3 regions of the Nocardioides sp. GCM10023255 genome follow, and region 3 is predicted to be linked to each of the others. Evidence: predicted binding sites of a transcription regulator. Region 3 holds the regulator's gene; each other region holds the start of a gene.
The links. The regulator LexA, encoded in region 3, represses DNA repair genes until DNA is damaged. The targets are predictions, from matches to a motif close to TCGAACANNTGTTCGA.

Region 1 (6,865 bases), on a different contig from region 3:
GGACGGTGCCATGTGGGTCATGCCGGTTGCCCCTGCCTTCTAAAAGCGAATAAACTGCACGTTAGAGAGCGGTGCAGGCAGCGTCAAGACCCGGAGGCGGCATGAGCGACGAGATCGAGGCGATCGCGGCCCTGGCGGACCCGGTGCGGCGACGGCTCTACGACCTGGTGGTGGAGCGGCGCGGCGGGGTGAGCCGCGAGGACGCCGCCGCGGGCGCGGGCGTCGCGAGCCACTCGGCGCGATTCCACCTCGACCGGCTCGTCGCGGAGGGGCTGCTGGACGTCGAGTACCGCCGGCTCACCGGGCGCAGCGGCCCCGGCGCGGGGCGCCCCGCCAAGCTCTACCGGCGAGCCGCGCGTGAGGTCGCGGTCTCCCTGCCGCGCCGCAACTACGACCTGGTCGGCTCGATCCTGGCCGCCGCCGCGGAGCGCAGCCTCGGGGGAGAGCCGATGGCCGAGGCACTGGAGCACGAGGCGCGGTCCCACGGGCACGCGGTCGGTGCGGCGTACGACGGCGCCGAGGCCGACGAGCTCGACCGCACGGCGGACGCCCTGGCAGTAGAAGGGTTCGAGCCGTCGGTGTGCGGCGTCGAGCTGTGCCTGCGCAACTGCCCCTTCGACGCCCTGGCCCGCGCACACACCGAGCTGGTGTGCGGGGTCAACCTCGGCTTCGTCGGCGGGGTCGTCGAGGGCCTCGGCTGCCGGGAGGTCGAGGCCCGGCTGGACCCGGGTGAGGACCGCTGCTGCGTGGTGGTCGCAGCGGGCTGAGCGTGTCGGGCGTGGCACGATCGGCCCGTGGACTCCGAGACTCGCAGCTATCGCACGGGCGGCCGGGAGACGGTGCTCGACATCACCGCCGACTGCGCCGGCTTCGCCGACGGTCGCGGCGACGGGCTGCTGCACGTGTTCGTGCCGCACGCCACCGCCGGGATCGCGATCATCGAGACCGGCGCGGGCAGCGACGACGACCTGCTCTCCGCGCTCGACGACCTGCTCCCCGCCGACGACCGCTGGCGCCACCGGCACGGCAGCCCCGGCCACGGTCGCTCGCACGTGATGCCGGCGCTCGTGCCGCCGTACGCCACCATCCCGGTGCTGGGCGGGCGTCTGGCCCTCGGCACCTGGCAGAGCGTCTGCCTGGTCGACCTCAACGTCGACAACACCGAGCGCGAGGTGCGGCTCAGCTTCCTCGCCGGCTAGCCCGACTCCGCTTCCGACCGAAGGTGTGCGCCCCGACGTGAACCAGTCCCGCCCCGACGCAGTGTCCGTCCGTGCCGCCCGCCCGGGCGACCGGGATGCCGTCCTGTCCCTCGTCGCCTCGGCGTTCGGCACCGACGAGGGCCCGCGCGTCGCCCGGCTGGTGTCCGCGCTGGAGGACTCCGGCAAGGTGCGCGCTGGCCTCGTCGCAGAGCTCGACGGGCAGGTGGTGGGGCACGTCCAGCTCAACCACTCCTGGGTGGACGCGCGCGAGGCTCTGGTCGACGTGCTGGTGCTGAGCCCACTCTCGGTCGACCCGGCGCACCAGCGCAACGGAATCGGCACCGTCCTCGTCGAGGCGGCGGTCTCGGCTGCTGAGGACCTCGGTTGCCCGGCGCTGTTCCTGGAGGGCTCGCCCTCCTACTACGGCGCTCGCGGCTTCGTGCGAGGCAGCGCGCACGGCTTCACCCGCCCGTCGCCGCGCATTCCGGATCCGGCGTTCCAGGTCGTGGTGCTGCCCCTGCACGAGCCGTGGATGACGGGGCCGCTCGTGTACTGCGAGCCGTTCTGGGCGTACGACTGCGTGGGGCTTCGGGATCCGGAGCTGGGTGAGGTCGAAGCACTTCTCGGGTGACTGGTCGGTTTCTCGGCTGTTGCCTCGCGCCGGCGGTGGCCCTTCCGGCGGTGGCCGGGCTTCTCATCCGGCTGTGGCTCGGTGCTGGCTGGTGCGTGCCCTCCGCCGCGGACCGTGCGCCGTCGCTTGCTTCGCTACGGCGCCGCACGCCCCTGCTTCGGTTCGGGGTCCGCTGGCGGCGCCTTCGCTCGCCTTTACGCTCCTCGCGCGCGGCCCGCCGCTGCGGGCCCGCTCGGCCCGCCTTCCTCGTCCTTCGCCCTGCTCTGCTGATGGGTGTTGTCGATTCCTGGCCGTGCCCGGCTCTCGAGGCGTCTCCCTCACTCGCGTCTGGGCCTGCTTCGGATCCACTGATCGGGCGGGTGGTCCGGTCTGGGCGGTGGCAGGAACTCGGGTCGGCCGTCGCTCCTGCGGATCCGGACCTGCCAGGGGGTGTGGTGGAGGACGCGGTGGTGGTGGCCGCACAGCAGGACCAGGTTGGTCAGGCTGGTGTGGCCGCCGTCGGCCCAGGGGGTGATGTGGTGGGCGTGGCCCATGACCGGGGGTCGGGTGCAGCCGGGAAAGGCGCAGTGCCGGTCTCGGCAGACCAGGGCCCGCCAGAGGGCGGGGGTGACGAGGCGGTGCGCTCTGCCGACGTCGAGGACCTCGCCCTTGGTGCCGAGGGCGATGGGGATGAGGTCGGCGTCGCAGGCCAGGCGTCGGACCACGGCGGGGGTGAGCTGAAGTCCCTCGTCGGTCACCCCGCCGACGGTCGTCGATCCCGGGTGTGATCCATCGGCGCCGAGGGTGGCCCAGTCGATCTGACCCCGGAGGGTGTCGAGGCTGACCGTGACCGTGATCTGGGGGGTGGCGCCGTGGCAGTCGGGTGGCAGGTCGGTGGTCAGGGCGTGCCGGCAGGTGTCGACCAGCGCGTCCCACAGCCGGGCGCCGTGATCCCTGGGGTCCTTGGCCTCCAAACAGCCCGAGTCCTCATCCCCGTCGGCACCAAGGGCGGCGCGTGCGGGCTCGGGTTTGGTGAGGGGGAGGAGGGCGGCCTTGATGACGGCGGCGTCCTCGACGGTGCCCCGGCCGCGGAGCCGGATGCCGCCGGCGCCGTCCTCGGTGATCGCGAGGTAGCGGTGGTGGTGCGCGGCGCGGTCCTCCCGGTCGAGGGCCTGCTCGAGCTTGCGTTCGGCCCGTTCGGGGTCGACCACGGCGGCGAGGTGCTGTCCGGCGCGGGTGAGGTCGGTGGCGTTCAGCCGGCCTGCCTCGGTCAGCAGGGCGGCCTCGCCCTCCGCGCGGACCGCCGGGTCGAGCGGCAGCCTGTCGACGGCGGTCACGATCACCGCCGCCTGCTCCGGCGAGATCGCGCCACGCGACAGGGCAGCGTGGGTGGTCGCGTAGTCGGTCAGCAGGGCGGCGGCCTGGCGGACGGTGCGGTGCCCCTCGGCGCGGTGCAGGCCGGCGAGGTGGGTGAACCACTCCGCGGTCGAGCCCCACGCCAGCTCGGTCCTGGCGGCCCCGCGGGCGTCGATCTCGGCCAGCGCGGGCGCCTGGAGGGCGGCGACCTGGCAGCGGACCTGCTCCAGCGCGACGACCACGTCGACCAGTTCGTCGCTGGTCTTGGCCGCCCAGAGCACCTCGCCCAGCCGGGCCAGCAGCGCACCCGCGGCGACGGCCACCCCGGCGGGGGTGGTCGTGGGGTCGGTGGGCTGCTGCTCCATGTCCCGACCCAACCAGAGGGCACCGACAGTCCCGGGCTCCTGAGCTGTGGATATCTCGTCTGGCGAGATGATTTTCGAAGAAAATTTCGAGACTCTCGATGGCTCCGACGGCGGTCGGCGGCGGGGTCTGCGCGAGTTGGCGTCGATTGGTCAGAGACCGCATCGAAATCGCCGAAAGTGATGCGGTTGGGGACCAAACCGCAACCGAAAGCCGGGAGCCGGCGCCGACCCCAGCGGACGCCGCCCGTAGCCAGCCATCACCGCAACCGGAAGCAGCCGGAGAGCCGGGAGCGAGCCGGAGCCCGAACCCGACGCCAGCCGTCAATCGTCCCGGGTCGAAGCCGACCGCCGGCCGAGAACCGAAGCCGAAACCACCCCACAGGCACGAGACGCCGCAGCCCAGCCTCCCCTAGCCTGCGGGAATGGCCACCTTCATCCTCACGGTCATCGGCGATGACCGCCCGGGTCTCGTGTCGGAGCTCTCGGCGCCGATCAGCGCGCACGGCGGCAGCTGGGAGCGCAGCGAGATGGCGCGCCTGGCGGGCAAGTTCGCGGGCATCGTGGTGGTGTCGGTCGCCGACGAGCGCGGCGAGGACCTGGTCGCCGACCTCACGGCCCTCGGGGAGCAGGGCCTGCAGGTCACCGTTCGGCGCACCGACGAGCCGCTCGAGCGGGACTCGGTGCGGCTGCAGCTCGAGCTGCTCGGGGCCGACCGTCCCGGCATCGTCGCGGAGATCTCGGCCTCGCTGGCCGCCCAGCACGTCAGCATCGAAGAGCTCAGCACCGACGTACGTGACGCGCCGATGGCCGGGGGCAGGCTGTTCGAGGCCACCGCCGTCCTCGCGGCGCCGTCGACGGCCAGCACGGATGTGCTGCGCTCGATGCTCGAAAGCCTCGCCGACGAGCTCATGGTGGAGATCAACCTCTCCGACGACTGACCGGCGGACGCCGTGCGACCAGGCAGGGCCGGGTGACCCTTGTCGGCCACCGGGCGCGGGCGCACGCTGACGGGTAGTCCGCCTCTCGGGACCCGACAGCACGCGGGGGAGAGATGGAGAAAGCGATGTCCAGGGCATCGAAGGCAACGGCCGCCGAGAGCATCGAGGTCGAGGGCTACGAAGGTCACTTCCAGAACATGGACGACGGTTTCACGGTCGCCTTCGAGAAGTACACCGCCGACGTCGACCTGTCGCCGTTCTTCAAGGGACTGCCGGACGACCGGTGCCAGTGTGCGCACTGGGGCTACGTCGTCACGGGACGGTTGACGTTCCACACCAGCCGAGGTGACGAGTCGTTCGAGGCCGGCGACGCCTACTACGTGGGCCCGGGACACACCCCGGTGCTCTTCGCGGGCACCGAGGTGGTCGAGTTCAGCCCCACCGACGAGCTCGCACGCACGATGGGGGTGGTCAGCCAGAACATGGCGTCGACCGTGTGACGGGGCTCAGCCCAGCACCCGCCGCGCCAGGTCCACGTGGAAGCCGACCGCCAGCAGCAGGTCGTCGATGTGCACCCGCTCGTCGGCATTGTGGAAGCCGGCCGCCAGGACCTCGGCCGAGGTGGCACGGAACGGGCTGAAGCCGTACGCCGTGGTGGTGCCGGCCGCGCGCAGGTAGACCGAGTCGGTGAAGCCGGTGCTCAGCATCGGCACCGGCTCGGCGTCGTCGCCGCTCGCGGCCAGCACCGAGGCGATCGCCGCCCACAGGTCGGAGTCCGGGGGAGAGGCGCTGCCGGCGATGAGCTCCTCGGGCCACTCCAGCTCGTAGCGCAGGTCGGACCCGAGCCGGGCGCGGACGGCGGCCTCGACGTCCGCTTCGGTGGTGCCGGGCAGGATCCGGCAGTCCAGCTCCACCGCCGCCCGGGCCGGCATCACGTTGCGCTTGCTCGACCCCACCAGCAGCGTGGGCGCCATGGTGGTGCCCGCCAGTGCGGGCAGCGCGTGCGCCAGCACGGGGTGCAGCGCGGCCGCCCGGGCGATCGCGTCGTCGAGGTCGGTGACCGGCTCGCCGAGCAGTTGCTCCAGCGTGCGCTCGACGAGGTCCGACCGAACCCGCACGGGCATGCCGCGGCCGACCCGCCGCAGCAGCTCGCCGAGGAGGGGGACGGCGTTGTCGCCGACGTCGGGTGTGGACGCGTGGCCGGCCTCGCCGACCGCGACGACCCGCACCGGGTAGGTGCCCTTCTCGCCGATGCCGATCGTCTGCACGGTGCGCCGGTCGGGCAGCGGGAGCCGCTCGCCGCCGCCCTCGTTGATCGCGAGGTCGGGACGGATGTCCGGGCGGGACTCGAGCAGCCACCGCATCCCGACGTCGGCGGTGCCGTCCTCCTCGTCGGCCACGGCCAGCAGCCACAGGTCGCCGCGCGGCCGGAAGCCCGAGCGCGCCAGCTCGGCCATCGCCACCGCGCGTGCCGCGACCTCGTTCTTCATGTCGATCGCCCCGCGCCCCCACAGCCAGCCGCCCTCGTCGACGACGGCGGCGAACGGCGGGTGGGTCCAGTCGCGCGGGTCGGCCGGCACCACGTCGGTGTGGCCGACGAACGCCAGCGACGGGGCCTCGCCGGTGCCCGGGATCCGCGCGACCAGGTTGGCCCGGTCGGGCTCGCGCGCGACCAGCTCGCAGTCCACACCGGCCCCCGCCAGGTAGTCGCGCAGGTACGCCGCGGCCGCGGTCTCGTTGCCCGGCTTGCGGCCGAGCGCGGCCTCCGGCGCGTTGCTGGTGTCGAGCCTGATCAGCTGTCGGGCGACCTCGACGACCTCCTCGTGCAGCGGGTTCACGACGCCACCCCCAGACGGTCGAGCACCCAGGCCAGCACCTCGGCCTCGTAGGCCAGGTGGCCGAACCGCCCCGACGGCCCGGCGTGGGACCCGGCGCCGAGCTCGCAGCGGAACACGCAGCGCGGCGACCAGTCGGGGTCGGAGGCCCGGAGCGCGGCGACCCACTTGGCCGGCTCGTGGACCATCACCCGGGGGTCGTGGACGGCGCCGGTGACCAGCAGGTCGGGCCGTCCACCCGCCGCGGGGATGTTGTCGTACGGCGAGTAGGCGAGCATCCAGTCGAAGTCCGCGCGCCGGCGCGGGTCGCCCCATTCGTCCCACTCGTTGACGGTCAGCGGGATCGAGGCGTCGAGCATGGAGCTGAGGAGGTCGACGGCGGGCACCTCGGCCACCACGGCTCGCCACCGTCCGGGACGCTGGCTCAGCACGGCCCCCTGGAGCAGCCCGCCGGCGCTGAGGCCGCGGGTCGCCAGGCGGGTCCCGTCGACGATGCCGGCGGCCAGCCCGTCCGCCACGGCGAGGTGGTCGGTGAAGGTGTTCTGCTTGTGCTCGAGGCGCC
Region 2 (6,865 bases), on a different contig from region 3:
GGGTCTGCGACTCCGGCAGCAGGCCGCGACGGTTCATCTCCTCGGTGTAGGAGGTCAACCGGCTGGCGACCCGGCGCGGACGTGCCACGAAGGTCCCGCGCCCGGGGATGCGCTCGAGCAGGCCCTCGACGACCAGGGCGTCCATCGCCTGCCGGACGGTCATCCGGGCGACGCCGAAGCGGTGCACGAGCTCACGCTCGGAGGGCGCGGGTGAGCCGGGGGCGGCGCCGGCGACCAGGGAGCGGACGTACTCCCGCACCTGGACGTGCTTCAACGCGCGCCCCTCTGTTACCAGCAACTCCTCCACGGGGGCAACTGTAGGGCGACGGACACGCCGCCGTCCCGGGTTCGAGTCAGACGGGACTGCGACCACCTCCTCATCATTCGGTCGCGATCGCGCGCAGCACGTCGAGCCGCGCGGCACGGCGAGCGGGGAACACGGCGGCGAGGACCCCGATGACCAGCGCCAGGACGAGGAACAGCCCGAGCTGTCCGTAGGGGATGCTGATGGCCTCCAGGCCCTGGTCCTTCAGGGCGTACATCAGCGCGACCCCGAACCCGATCCCGAGCACCACCCCGAGCACCGCGCCGAGCACCGAGATCACGATCGACTCCAGCGTGATCATCCAGCGCAGCTGGCGCCGGCTGACGCCGATGGCGCGCAGCAGCCCCACCTCGTGGGTGCGCTCGATGACCGAGAGGGCCAGCGTGTTGACGATGCCCAGCACCGCGATGACGAGGGCGAGGCCGAGCAGCGCGTAGATCATCTGCACGAGCTGGTCGATGGGGCCGCGCTGCTCCTCGGCGAAGCCGGCCTCGTCCTTCACCGTCACGATCGGCAGCTGCTCGACGACCGTGTCGAGGCGGGCCTGCACGCCGGTGGCACCGGGGTCGGTGAAGATGATCAGCGCGTTGTCGCGCTCGGGGATGCCCGAGGCGGCCAGCGTCTCGAGCGTCGTGAGCACGGGGAAGAACACCACCGGATTGTCGTCATAGATTCCCGCGACCCGCCAGACCTTCTTCCCGGTCGGCATCTGGATGGTCAGCGAGTCGCCCACCGCCAGGTCGTGGTCGGAGGCCCACGAGTCCTCGAGGAAGACGGTCCCGTCGGCCAGGTCGGACGCCCGCCCCGACGTCATCGAGAGCCCCAGGGCGCGGGTGTCGGCGGGGTCGGTGGCCGCGACGCCCTGGTCGCCTCCGTCGAAGGTGCCGAAGCCGTAGCGCTCCCGCACCACGTTGGTGACGCCGTCGACCTTCTCCATCCGGTCGGCGATGCCGGCGGGGAACGCGCCGCCGAAGACGTTGCTGACGATGTAGTCGCCCACGAAGTTCTCGGCCACCGACTTGTCGACCGACGCCTTCGCGGAGTCGCCGACGATGGCCATCGTGCAGGCGAGGGTCAGCCCGATCATCAGGGCGGAGGCGGTGGCGGTCGTGCGCCGCGGGTTGCGCAGGGAGTTCTGGCCGGCGAGGTTGCCGATGCTGCCGAAGAGGCGGGCGTACGACGACCGCGCGGCCAGCAGGAACGGCTTGCTGATCACGGGGCTCGCCGACGAGACGCCGAGCAGCACGGCCAGCACACCCGCCCCCACGACCCACCCGGCGTGCGGGACGCCGGCGAACAGCCCGAGCCCCAGCGCGACCAGGCCCGCGCCGATCATGGCGGCGCCGAGCACCAGCCGGCGGTGCAGCGAGCTCTCCGGGAGCGCCACGTCGTCGCGCAGCGCCTGCACGGGCGCGATCCGGCTGGTGCGCCGCGCGGGCAGCCAGGCGGCCGCCATGGTGACCAGCACGCCCACGACGTACGCCGCCAGCACCGTCCTCGGCTCGAAGATCAGCGCCTGCCCGGACAGGTCCAGCCCGAACCGCGCGAACAGCGCGCGGATGCCCATCGCCAGCACCACGCCCAGTCCGAGGCCCGCGGTCGAGCCCAGCAGCCCGAGCACGAACGCCTCGAGCAGCACCGAGCCGGTGACCTGTCTCGTGGAGGCGCCCAGCGCGCGCAGCAGGGCCAGCTCGCGGCTGCGCTGCGCCACCAGGATCGAGAAGGTGTTGACGATCAGGAACGCGCCGACCACCAGGGCGATGCCGGCGAAGATGAGCAGGAAGGTCGTGATGAACGAGACCGCCTGGAGCAGGTCGGAGGCGCTCTCGTCGGCGGCGGTGTCGCCGGTGACGACCTCGTAGCGGTCGGGCAGCGCGGCGTCGACCCGGTCGCGCAGCTGCTCCTGCGACACCCCGTCGTCGGCGGTGACCCACACGTCGTTGAAGGCGTCCTCGCCGTCGAGGAACAGCCGCTGCGCGGTCGGGGTGTCGAACAGCGCGAGGGTCGCGCCGTTCAGGGACCCGCCGTCGGGGAAGCCGGTCAGGCCCACCAGCTCGGGGTCCAGCATGAGCTGGTCGGCGGTGATCATCCGGACCCGGTCGCCGACCCGGTAGCCGCCCGCCTCGGCGGTCTTCTCGTCGAGCACCACCTGGTCGCGACCGTGCGGCTCGTGGCCGCTGGTGATCGCGAGGCCCTTCAGCCCGTGCCCGGCGGGCGCGCCGGTCCAGTTGCCGCCCAGCGCCGGCGGCCCGAAGCCGCCGACGACCTTGTTGTCGGTGCCGACCACGAACGCGCCGACCGAGCTCACGTTGCCGTCCACGCGCGCGGCGCCTGGCACGGACCGGAGCTCGTCGAGGACCGGCGCCGGGATGGTCTGGGTGGACGGCTCCCCGTTGACGGTGGTGCCCCCGACCGGCCGGACCACGACGTCACCGACGGTCGAGGCGAACAGGGCCGTGAAGCTGCGGTTGAGAGTGTCGGAGAAGACCAGCGAGCCGACCACGAACGCGACGCCGAGGACGATCGCGAACGTGCTCATGATCAGGCGCAGCTTGCGCCCGAGCAGGCTCTTGAGGGCAGCGCGGACCACGTCAGGCGCCCGGTCCCGACGCCGACATGCGGGTCATGGTCTCGAGCACCTGGTCGCGGCTCGGATCGCGCAGCTCGTCGACCACCCGGCCGTCGGCCAGGAACACGACGCGGTCGGTGTAGGCCGCGGCCACCGGGTCGTGGGTCACCATCACCACGGTCTGCCCGAACTCGTCGACGCTGCGGCGCAGCAGCTCGAGCACCTCGGCACCCGAGCGGGAGTCGAGGTTGCCGGTCGGCTCGTCGGCGAAGACGATGCGCGGCCGGCTCACCAGCGCCCGGGCCACCGCGACCCGCTGCTGCTGGCCGCCGGAGAGCTCGTTCGGCTTGTGCCGGAGCCGGTCACCGAGCCGCACGGTCGCGATCACCGTGTCGAACCACGCGGCGTCGGCGTGTCGCCCGGCGATGGCCAGGGGCAGCCGGATGTTCTCCTCCGCGGTCAGGGTCGGCACCAGGTTGAAGGACTGGAACACGAAGCCGATCTCGTCGCGGCGCAGCCGGGTGAGCGCCTTGTCCTTGAGCCCGGTGATGTCCTGGCCACCGATCAGCACCTGGCCCGAGTCTGGCCGGTCGAGGGCGGCGCAGCAGTGCATCAACGTGGACTTGCCCGAGCCGCTGGGCCCCATCACCGCGGTGAACTCGCCCGTCGCGAGGTCGAGCGAGACGTCGTCGAGCGCGGTCACGAGCGCCGCCCCCTCGCCGTACGTCTTGGTCAGGTGGCTCACCCGGGCCGCGGGCAGTGCGGTCCCGGCGGCGTCGACCGGAGCTGTCTGCGTCATGGGTCCACGATCCCGCGTCGGGCAAGTCCCGGCCACGGGTTTGCGACCCTTGCGTCCCGGAGCCGACCCTGACCACACCCCGAGACCACCGGCGGTTCGTCGAACACCTGTTCGACGGACCGCGCTAGCATCGGGGGCATGGACTTCCAGGGAACCCTCTTCGAGGCACCCCTCTCCGGGGTGGTCTCCTTCGACGCGCTGGAGCGCACGCGGCTGGCGCGGGGCGCCTGGATCGACGTGCACCGGGCCTGGCTCCCCCGGGCCGACGACGTGTTCACCACCCTCGTGTCCGACGTGCCGTGGCGTGCCGAGAAGCGCGAGATGTACGAACGGGTGGTCGACGTGCCCCGCCTCCTGCACACGTACGCCGTGGGCGAGGACCTGCCGCACCCGGTGCTCACCGAGGCCCGCGACGCCCTGTCCGAGCACTACCTGCCCGAGCTCGGGGAGCCGTTCGTGACCGCCGGGTGCTGCTACTACCGCGACGGCCGCGACAGCGTCGCCTGGCACGGCGACACCATCGGCCGGGGCCGGACCCAGGACACCATGGTCGCGATCGTCTCGGTCGGCGACCCGCGCCGGCTGGCGCTGCGACCCCGGGGCGGCGGCGAGTCGATCTCGGTCGAGATGGGCCACGGCGACCTGGTCGTGATGGGCGGCTCCTGCCAGCGCACCTGGGAGCACGCGGTCCCCAAGGTCGCCCACTCCGGGCCGCGGATCTCGGTGCAGTTCCGCCCGCTGAACGTGTTCTGACTGCTCAGCTGCCGGGTGAGCGGCCCACGCGGGCGGCGAGGTCGGCGATGTCCCCCGGGCCGGTGCCGCAGCAGCCACCCACGAACCGGGCGCCCGCCGCCACCCAGGTGTCGACGAGACCGAGGTCCAGCGCGTCGCCGTAGGCCCACTGCTTGCTGAGGGGGTCCCAGCTGCCGCCGCGGTTGGGGTAGGCCACCGCCGGGAGACCGGTGGCGGCCACCGCCGCGCGCACGGCGCCCAGCACGTCGGCCTGCTCGGAGCAGTTGACCCCGGCGGCGACGACCGAGCGGCTGCCGGCGAGGACGGCGTACGCGTCGGCCAGCGGCTGGCCGGCGTTCGTGGTGTCGCCCCGCACGGAGTAGCTGAACCAGGCGGGGACGCCCAGGTCCTCCAGCAGCGGCACCAGGACCTCGGCCTCCGCGGAGTCGGGGACGGTCTCGACGGCCAGGAGGTCCGGACCGGCCGCGGCGAGCAGCTCGAGGCGGGGCGCGTGGAACTCGCGCAGCCGCGCCCCGGTCACGCCGTACCTCCCCCGGTACTCCGACCCGTCGGCCAGGAACGCGCCGTACGGTCCCACCGAGGCGGCGACCAGCAGCCCCGGGTGCGAGTCCGCCAGCTCGTCGCGGACCTCCCGCGCGATCGTCACGCTGGAGGTGATCAGGCGCCGCGCCTCCTCGGGGTCGTGCCCGGCGGCGACCATCCCCTCGACGCTGGCCTGGTAGCTCGCGGTCGTCACGACCCGCGCCCCGGCCAGGTAGTAGGCACGGTGGGCCTGCGCGATCCGCTCCGGCTCCTCGCCCAGGAGGCGCGCCGTCCACAGCGCCCCGCCGAGGTCGGCGCCCTGCTCCTCCAGGGCGGTCGAGAGCCCACCGTCGAGCACGACGGGACCGTCGGTGGCGTCCAGGTCGATCACGCCCCCATCCTCTCGCGTGTCGGCACCCGCGGTGCCGCCTCAGACCATGGCGCGGGACGGGACGTCGCGGTGGTGGCGCACGAAGTCGACGATCCGGGACGCGTACGACGAGAACGGCGGGCATGCGATGCCGCTCCCGGCCAGGTCCGCCTGCGTGTGCGCGGACAGGTAGTCGGTCGGGTGGACGAAGTAGTCCAGCAGCTCGGCCGGCAGGCCGAGCAGCCGGGACAGCCCGGGGACCCGGTCGACCGCGGACCGGGTGAGCCGCTCGGGCAGCGGGACCCGCACGATCCGCCGGTCGGTGGCGGCCGCCAGCGCGTCGTACCACTCGTCGACGGTGAGCGGGTGCGGGTCGGCCAGCTGGTAGGTGCGCCCCCGGGACTGGGGCAGCCCGGACAGGTGGGCCAGCGCCTCGACCACGAAGTCGCTGGGGACCACGTTGGCGCGGAACGCCGTCGGGTCGCCGAAGACCGGCAGCACGGCCACCCGCGGCTGGCGCAGCAGCAGCTGGATGACGAAGTACAGGCCGTCGAGCTTCTGCGTCTGCCCCGTGCGACTGTCACCGAGCACGATCGAGGGACGGTAGACCGTGGCCGGCAGCCCGGCCGCCATCCGCTCCCGCACCAGCGCCTCGGCGAGGTGCTTGGTCTCCTCGTAGGCGTTGTTGAACGGCGCGCCGACCTCGAGGTCGTCCTCGGCGAACGGCCCGGGATGACGGCCGCTGACGTAGCACGTGCTGACGTGGTGGAAGCGCTCCAGGCGCGGGCAGCGGGCCGCGACGTCGAGGGCGTGCCGGGTGCCGTCGACGTTGACCCGCAGCCCGAGGTCGCGCGGCACCGCCAGGTCGTACGCCGCCGCCAGGTGCCAGAGCCCGGTCACCCCGGCCGTCAGCGTCTCGAGATCGGCCAGCCCCATCCCCGGCCGGGTGATGTCGCCGGGGGCGAGCGCGATGCGCCCGGACAGCGTGGGCCGCTCGTCGGCCAGCCGGGCGACCCGCTGCTCGGCGAGGGCGGCGTACTTCGGCTGCACGACGCAGACCGCGTCCTCGTCGGTGGTCTCCAGGACCCGGGGCAGCAGCGCCCCGCCGAGAAAGCCCGGGAAGCCGGTCATCAGGACGGTCATGGCCCCACTCTTCGGCCCCGCCGGCGCCGCCGCACAGGGAACTAGGTCCCGCGACGCCGCCGTCGGAAAACCGCGTGCCGGGTGTCGGTGGCGACTGCGAGACTCCTCCGCGATGAGCACGTCGACCGCCCCGCGCCCCAGCCTCGCCTCGTTCTGGCACGACCTGCCCCGCGAGGGCAAGCTGCTGCTCTCCGTGGTGGTGTTCGAGTTCCTCGGCACCGGGCTGGTGCTGCCCTTCCACGTCGTCTACCTGCACGAGGTGCGCGGCTTCCCGCTCAGCGACGTCGGGCTGCTGCTCGGGGTCCCGCCGCTGGTGGGCTTCCTCGTGGTCGGCCCCGGCGGCACCCTCATCGACCGGCTCGGGGCGCGCCGCATCCTCACCTC
Region 3 (6,865 bases):
ACGTCGACCAGGTGATCGGGGTGTCCCGGTCGGCCCGGTCGCCGATGACGAACCAGTCCATCTGGGCGCGCTCGGCGGTCAGGTCGAGCACCGAGAAGCCGTGGCTGTCGAAGTCGAGGTACTTCACGTGCCGGTTGTTGGCCTTGATCGCCTCCTCGACCGGCACGCTGGTGGTGCGGGCGGGGGAGCCGGTGATGTCCTTGAGGTTGTTCGATGTCACCGAGGTGCACACGAACTCCACCCCCGCCGACTCCCCGAGCGGGTAGGTCGAGGCGTCGTACGGCAGCTCGGCCGCCCAGCCGGAGTGGATGTCGCCGGTGATGAAGAGCGCGTCGCTGACCCGGTGCCGGCGGATGTGCGCGAAGACCTCGCGCCGGTCGTCGGTGTAGCCGTCCCACTGGTCGACGTTGTACGGCGCCCCGTCGGCCGGCAGCAGGCCGGTGGCGTCGTTGACCGGGTCGACGAGGTCGTCGGGGACCGCCCCGAAGTTCACCGGCGCGATCATCACCGGGTTGCCGACGACCTTCCACTGCACGGCGTCGTGGGAGAGCGAGTCCTGGAGCCAGTCCATCTGCCGGCGGCCGGTGATGGTGCGGTCCGGGTCGCTGACCTCGGGGTCGGGGTCGGGCACGGGCGTGGGGGCGACCGGCTGGACCTGGCGGTCGCGGTGGGTGCGCAGGTCGAGCATGCTGAGCTCGGCGAGGGTGCCGAAGCGCAGCCGGCGGAAGAGCCGGTCGCCGTCACCCACGCGGACGCTGCCGTCGAGCCGGGCCGGCATCCACTCGTCGTACGCCCGGTGCGCGCGTGCCCGGCGGTCGCGGTAGCTGCCCTCGCCACCGGCGCCGCGGCCGGGGGTGTGGTTCTCCGCGCCGTCCCGCCAGGCGTCGTTGGCGGTCTCGTGGTCGTCCCAGGTCACGACCCACGGGTACTTCGCGTGCAGGTCCTGCAGGTCGGGGTCGCGCTTGTACTGCCCGTGCCGCTGGCGGTAGTCGGCCAGCGACACCATCTCGTGGGCGGGCTGGTGGCTGCGGATGTCCCGGTCGTCCGGGCCGTAGCCGTACTCGCCCGGCCCGTACTCGTAGAGGTAGTCGCCGAGGTGCACCACCGCGTGCAGGTCGTCGCGGGCGGCGAGGCCGCGGTAGGCGCTGAACCAACCGGCCTGGAGGTTCGCGCAGGAGACGACGCCGAAGCGGAGGTGGTCGGGGGTGGCGTCGTGGGCGGGGGCGGTGCGGGTGCGCCCGACACGGCTGGTGCGTCCGTCCCAGCGGAAGCGGTAGTGGTACCACCGGGCGGGCTGGAGCCCCTTCACGTCCACCTTGACGGTGTGGTCGCGCTCCGGGCCGGTGCCGAAGCTGCCGCTGCGCACCACGTGGCGGAACTGCGCGTCGGTCGCCACCTCCCACTCCACGCGCACGCGCGGCCCCTTCCCGGAGCCGGGGGTGCTGGCCGGGGTGGGGGTGACCCGGGTCCAGATGACCACCGCGGTCGGCAGGGGGTCGCCGGACGCGACGCCGTGCCGGAACGCGCCACCGCCGTCACGGGCCGCCGCGGCCGCGGCCGGGGTCGACGTCACGCCCGGTGCGAGGCCGGCGAGGACGCCGCCGGCCGCGCCGGTCGCGAGGAGGGTACGTCGCGGCAACGGCCGGGCTCGCAGGGGCTCGGCTCGCAGGGGCCGGGGGGTGGCGGCGCGTGGGGTGCTCACGCGTCCTCAACGGGCGGGACCGGGCAGGGGTGACGGGGCGCGGGGTGTGAGCACCGTCAGTTCACCCGGGCGTCGCCCGGGGGTCAGTCGGCTGTGGCCGCGGCGGAGCCCTGGGCGGTCGTCAGGCTGTCGAGCTCGCGGTCGAGCTCGTCGTCGTCGACCGGGGCGGGCATGCCCTCGGCGGCCAGCCACCCGGCGACCACGACGAGCCAGCCGACGACCACGTCGATCACCCAGTGGTTGCCGGTGCCGACGATGACGACGGCGGTACCGGCGGCGTACAGCCACCCGAGCACGCGCAGCCAGTGCCAGCGGGCGTGCCGCTGCAGCGCGATCGCGACCCACAGCGCCCAGCCGGCGTGCAGCGAGGGGAAGGCGGCCAGCTCGTTGGTGAGCCCGCCGAGGCCGCGCGGGGCCGACGCGTCGGCGCTCCACCAGCCGTCGGCGGCGTGCAGGCTGAGCACGTCGACGTAGCCCTGGATGAACCGAGGCGGGGCGGTCGGCATCAGCAGGTAGGCAACCAGGCCGATGATGGTGCCGATCGCGAGCGCCCGACGGGCCGGGATGTAGCAGCGCGAGCCGAGCCGGTAGAGCCAGAGCAGCACGGCGGCGGTGACGACGTAGTGGAGCGTGGCGTACCAGTAGCTGGCGATCAGCCCGATGACGTCGTTGTCGGTGAAGAGGTGGTTGAGCGGCACCTCCCAGTGGATCCCGAGGTGCCGCTCGATGTGGAGCAGGTCGTGGGCGCGGGCCAGGGCGGGGCCCATGGCGGCGTCCGCGAAGAGGCGCGAGAGGCTGTAGGCGACCCACAGGGTCAGGACCAGCGCCAGCTCGAGGACACCGCGCACGAGACGTGGGTATCGCTTACGGATACCCACGATCGCGGGAATGCTCGGGATGCTCACGGGTCCACTTTCAGGTCAGGCAGGGCACACTGCCATCAAGTATGCCCCTGACCGCCCCCTGATTCCCGTCATTATTACCTCGGGGTCACATCCGCCGCAGGACCGCGGTCACCTTCCCGAGGATGGTCGCGTGGGTGCCGTCGATCGGCTCGTAGGCGTCGTTGTGGGGGAGCAGCCAGACGTGGCCGTCCTTGCGCTGGAACGTCTTGACCGTCGCCTCGCCGTCGATCATCGCCGCCACGATCTCGCCGTTCTGCGCGGTCTGCTCCTGACGGATGACGACGTAGTCGCCGTTGCAGATGGCGGCATCGATCATCGAGTCGCCAGAGACCTCGAGCAGGAACAGCTGGCCGTCGCCGACGAGCTGCTTGGGCAGCGGGAAGACGTCCTCGATCCGCTCCTCGGCGAGGATCGGGCCACCGGCCGCGATCCGGCCGAGCACGGGGACGTACTGCGCCGCGGGCACGGCGTCGCCCACGCCGGTCTCGTCGTACATCGTCTCGTCGGCCGCCGAGATGGACCGGCGGGCGGCCATCACCTCGGGCAGGAACACCTCGATCGCGCGGGGCCGGTTGGGGTCGCGCTTGAGGAAGCCCTTCTCCTCGAGCACCTTGAGCTGGTGGGCGACGCTGGAGGAGCTGGTCAGGCCGACCGCGTCACCGATCTCGCGCATGCTCGGCGGGTAGCCGCGCTTCTCGATGGAGTTCCTGATCGTGGTCAGGACGCGCTGCTGGCGCGGGGTGAGGCCGGTGGCGTCCGGCGGGCCGTCGGGAAGCTGGGTGACCTTGTCGGACTTCTTCGTGGCCATGCGGCTGCCTCCAGGCTCTGCGGCGGACGCTCCGGGGCGCCCCGGGCGAGTGGGGACCACGCTAGCCAAAACGGCTGGGTGATTCAAACATCTGTTCGAAGGCGTGTCGCGGGTCGGGCGGGTCACGATCCGGCGGGGATCCACACGTACTGCGGCATGGTGCACACCTCGACGTAGCCGAGCCGCTCGTAGACCGGGCGACCCATGCGGCTCGCGACCAGGATCGACTCGTCGCACCCGCGCGCCCGCCCCGCGCGCAGCAGAGCGGCCGTGACGGCGTACCCCACGCCGCGCCTGCGGGCGTGCGCGAGCGTCGCGACGTTGTAGATGCCCGCGGTGCGTCCGGTGATCCACACCGAGCCGCAGCCGACCGGCTCGCCGTCGAGGCTCGCCACGGCGTGCACCAGGCAGGCCGGGTCGAAGACGGTCATCCAGTCCCGCAGCGGTGCAGCGAGGGAGCCGGGGATCTCGAAGACCTCGCACATGAGTCGCGCGACGTCGCGGTCTGATGCCTCGGTGCCGAGCGCGATCTCGAGCCCGGGCACCGCGCGCGCCTCGGGGTCATCGAGGTCGGCGGGGTCATCGGGGTCGGCGGGCTCGTCCGCGGTGATCGCGACGTGCATGCCCGGGCTGTCCTCGCGCTGGGCGCCGATCCCGGTGAGGGCGCGGTCCAGCGCCTCGGACCAGGTCGAAGGTCCGCACCACCACAGGAACGGGAGCCCGGCCTCGACGAACGGGGCCACCGTGTCCTCGACGCGTGCCCGCTCGGTCCCGGGCGTGAAGCGGGCGCCGACGACGTCGTTGAAGAGCGGGTGCGGCAGTCCGCTGCGGAAGCTCGTGACGTCGGGGTGGGTGCCGGTCGTGACCAGGGGGGAGGTCGCCAGGACGCGGTGGAACTCCGCGAGGTTCCTCTCGACGGCGTCGGCGCGCGGGTCGGTGGTCACCGTCGGAACGTACGACGCGACGGGCCGTCGCCGCATGACGCATCTGGTTGACTCCGGCCATGTCCTTTGCCTCGAGCTGTGTCGTCACCGGTGGTGCCCGCGGGATCGGGCGGGGGATCGCCGAGCAGATGGTGGCCCGCGGCCACGCCGTCGTCGTCACCGACGTGGACGGGCCGGCCGCCGAGCGGACGGCCACCGAGATCGGTGCCGTGCGCGGCCTCGCGCTCGACGTCCGCGACCCGGCGGCCCATGCTGCGGCGGCCGCCGAGGCCACGCGCCACGGCGCGCTCACCGCGTGGTTCAACAACGCCGGCGTCGGTGACGACGGCACGCTCTCCTCGCTGTCCGAGGAGGCGGTGCGCCGGCTGGTCGAGGTGAACGTCCTCGGCACGCTGTGGGGGATGCGCGCCGCGCTCGATGCCTTCGGTCCCCGCGGAGGGGACATCGTGAACACGGCGTCGCTGTCGGGGTTCGGGCCGGTGCCGGGCTACAGCGTGTACGCCGCCACGAAGGCCGCGATCGTCTCGATCTCGATGTCGTGCGACGTGGAGACACCCCGGGGCGTGCGCGTGCACGCGCTCTGCCCGGACGGGGTGCAGACGGCGATGCTGGACGGCCAGGACCCGGACGGGATCGGGGCGGCGCTGGTGCATTCCGGCGGGCGGATCCTCAGCGTCGACGAGGTCGCCTCGGCCGCTGTCTCGCTGATCGGCACCTCCCGGGTCGTGCGCTCGGTGCCGGGCTGGCGCGGAGGCGTCGTCCGGGCCTCGGCGCTCGCGCCCTCGGTCGCCGCGCGCGGGCTCGGGCTGTTCGTCGCCCAGGGCCGGCGGGCGATGAAGCGGTCCGCCTCCTCCTGACCCGTCCCGCCAGCAGGGCAGTTCGCGCTCCTCTCCTCTGCTCCCACGCTCGGGCACGTCCGACCGCCCGCGAACTGCCCGGCGCTGGGGTCTCCGGCCGTCCTCCACAGGCCGGTGACCTGCGGGTTCCCCGCTCGTTGAACCTCCACTAGCGTGCTTTCCGGCGCCCGGTTGACGGGGTTTTCGGGTGCTGGTTCTCGGGGAAGGATCTGCGCGTGCATCGCTCTCGGACGGCGTTCGCTCTCGGACTCGCGGCTGCCCTGTTGCTGGGTGGGTGCTCGGATGATCCTGAGCCGAAGATGGCTCCTGCTCCGTCGGGGTCGGCCTCAGTGAGGGAGTCGCCCTCGCCGTCGACCGGTCCGGCGCAAACGAGCAGGGGCCAGCAGGAACAGTTCCTTCGTGAGTACTTCGCTGCTATGTCGGATTCGCTCTCATCCGGCGAGACATCGGAGTTTCTTGCCGGCTCCTCGAAGCAGTGCCACAACTGCAAGATCCTTGCCGCAAACGTCGAGGCCGCCTATCGAAATGGTGGCTACATCAAGGGCGGCCGCTGGACCGTCCAGTCGGTTGCTTTCACTCGAAAAGCACCACTCGGGATGATCTGGAAGGTCGACCTCTCTACGGCGCGCGAGCGTTGGTACGACTCGAAGGATCAGCTCGTGAAGGTTGTGAGCGCAGATGTGCTGCGTGTTGGACTGGCGTTGATCCCGCGCGACGGCGACTGGCAGGTGCGAGAGCTCAGGCTGGAGGAGTCGTGAAGCGCTTCGTCGTCTTCGCAGCGTCGGCGTTGCTCGTCGGGGGGCTGCCAGGTCATGCGGTTGCTGACCACGACCACTCGTCGTCGCATGTCACGACCACGTCGGGCGGAATCTGGACCGGCGTCACGATTCACCACCCCGCTCAACCTGGTCAGGGGACTTTGGGAGAAGGCGACCCTAATCAGTCGTCCCCACAGCCAATCGTCTTTGTAGGACCCGACCTGCAGGACGAGTTCTGTGCGGGCGTCAACTGGACGGAAGGATGTGTCCCCGACCCGGCCGCTCCGGCTGAACCGGATGTGACGCCCGGCGTAGTCGCTGAGGCGTTCCGGAATCTGCAACTGCCCAGGTCAGAGCTCATGGTCCAGCCCCCAGGTGGCGAGACACTGGTCAACTTCGAGACCAACTTCTACACCGAGCAGCAGCCGTTCACGCGCACTGTGCGACTGCTGGGGCAGCGGGTGGATCTGAAGATCTGGCCGAGCCAGTTCCGGTGGGTGTTCGGTGACGGCGACGAGCTCGCGAGCGAGAGCGCGGGGGCGCCGTACCCGCACCTGGAGATCACCCACGACTACCGGGCCAAGGGTGGGGTGAGCCCGCGGGTGGACACGACGTACGCCGCCGAGTTCCGGGTCAACGGGGGGCCGTGGCGCGACGTCGACGGGACGGTCACGATCCCGGGCGCGCCGGAGCGGCTGAGGGTGCGGACCGCGACTCCGGTGCTGGTCGGGTATCGCTGATCGTGGAGTGACCGTCGTACCCGGTACGACAGGGACTCCACGCCGGCCCGAGCGCCAACGCTGCCGTTCGAATGTGTTCGAACAAATGTTCGTGACGGGTCTTGTGTCGTTCGAACACGTGCTCTAGCCTCGTACACATGTTCGATCGAAC

Region 1: the regulator LexA is predicted to act here: its motif matches at 3,605-3,620, upstream of ACFO9I_RS09900 (HNH endonuclease signature motif containing protein).
Region 2: the regulator LexA is predicted to act here: its motif matches at 3,793-3,808, upstream of ACFO9I_RS21630 (alpha-ketoglutarate-dependent dioxygenase AlkB).

The regions. Positions count from the first base shown of each region.
Region 1 covers NZ_JBHSHU010000005.1:168,646-175,510, forward strand. Annotated here, with positions in the region: gene folE (GTP cyclohydrolase I) at 1-21, opposite strand, end outside; gene ACFO9I_RS09885 (helix-turn-helix transcriptional regulator) at 102-767, shown strand; gene ACFO9I_RS09890 (YjbQ family protein) at 795-1,199, shown strand; gene ACFO9I_RS09895 (GNAT family N-acetyltransferase) at 1,237-1,830, shown strand; gene ACFO9I_RS09900 (HNH endonuclease signature motif containing protein) at 2,148-3,530, opposite strand; gene ACFO9I_RS09905 (glycine cleavage system protein R) at 3,953-4,468, shown strand; gene ACFO9I_RS09910 (cupin domain-containing protein) at 4,594-4,968, shown strand; gene ACFO9I_RS09915 (M20/M25/M40 family metallo-hydrolase) at 4,975-6,306, opposite strand; gene ACFO9I_RS09920 (prolyl oligopeptidase family serine peptidase) at 6,303-6,865, opposite strand, start outside.
Region 2 covers NZ_JBHSHU010000013.1:138,234-145,098, forward strand. Annotated here, with positions in the region: gene ACFO9I_RS21615 (GntR family transcriptional regulator) at 1-274, opposite strand, end outside; gene ACFO9I_RS21620 (ABC transporter permease) at 381-2,915, opposite strand; gene ACFO9I_RS21625 (ABC transporter ATP-binding protein) at 2,917-3,693, opposite strand; gene ACFO9I_RS21630 (alpha-ketoglutarate-dependent dioxygenase AlkB) at 3,832-4,446, shown strand; gene mmuM (homocysteine S-methyltransferase) at 4,451-5,359, opposite strand; gene ACFO9I_RS21640 (SDR family oxidoreductase) at 5,399-6,481, opposite strand; gene ACFO9I_RS21645 (MFS transporter) at 6,594-6,865, shown strand, end outside.
Region 3 covers NZ_JBHSHU010000001.1:71,589-78,453, reverse strand. Annotated here, with positions in the region: gene ACFO9I_RS00380 (alkaline phosphatase D family protein) at 1-1,702, opposite strand, end outside; gene ACFO9I_RS00375 (phosphatase PAP2 family protein) at 1,786-2,550, opposite strand; gene lexA (transcriptional repressor LexA) at 2,693-3,415, opposite strand; gene ACFO9I_RS00365 (GNAT family N-acetyltransferase) at 3,538-4,359, opposite strand; gene ACFO9I_RS00360 (SDR family NAD(P)-dependent oxidoreductase) at 4,419-5,216, shown strand; gene ACFO9I_RS00355 (hypothetical protein) at 5,633-5,974, shown strand; gene ACFO9I_RS00350 (hypothetical protein) at 6,334-6,714, shown strand.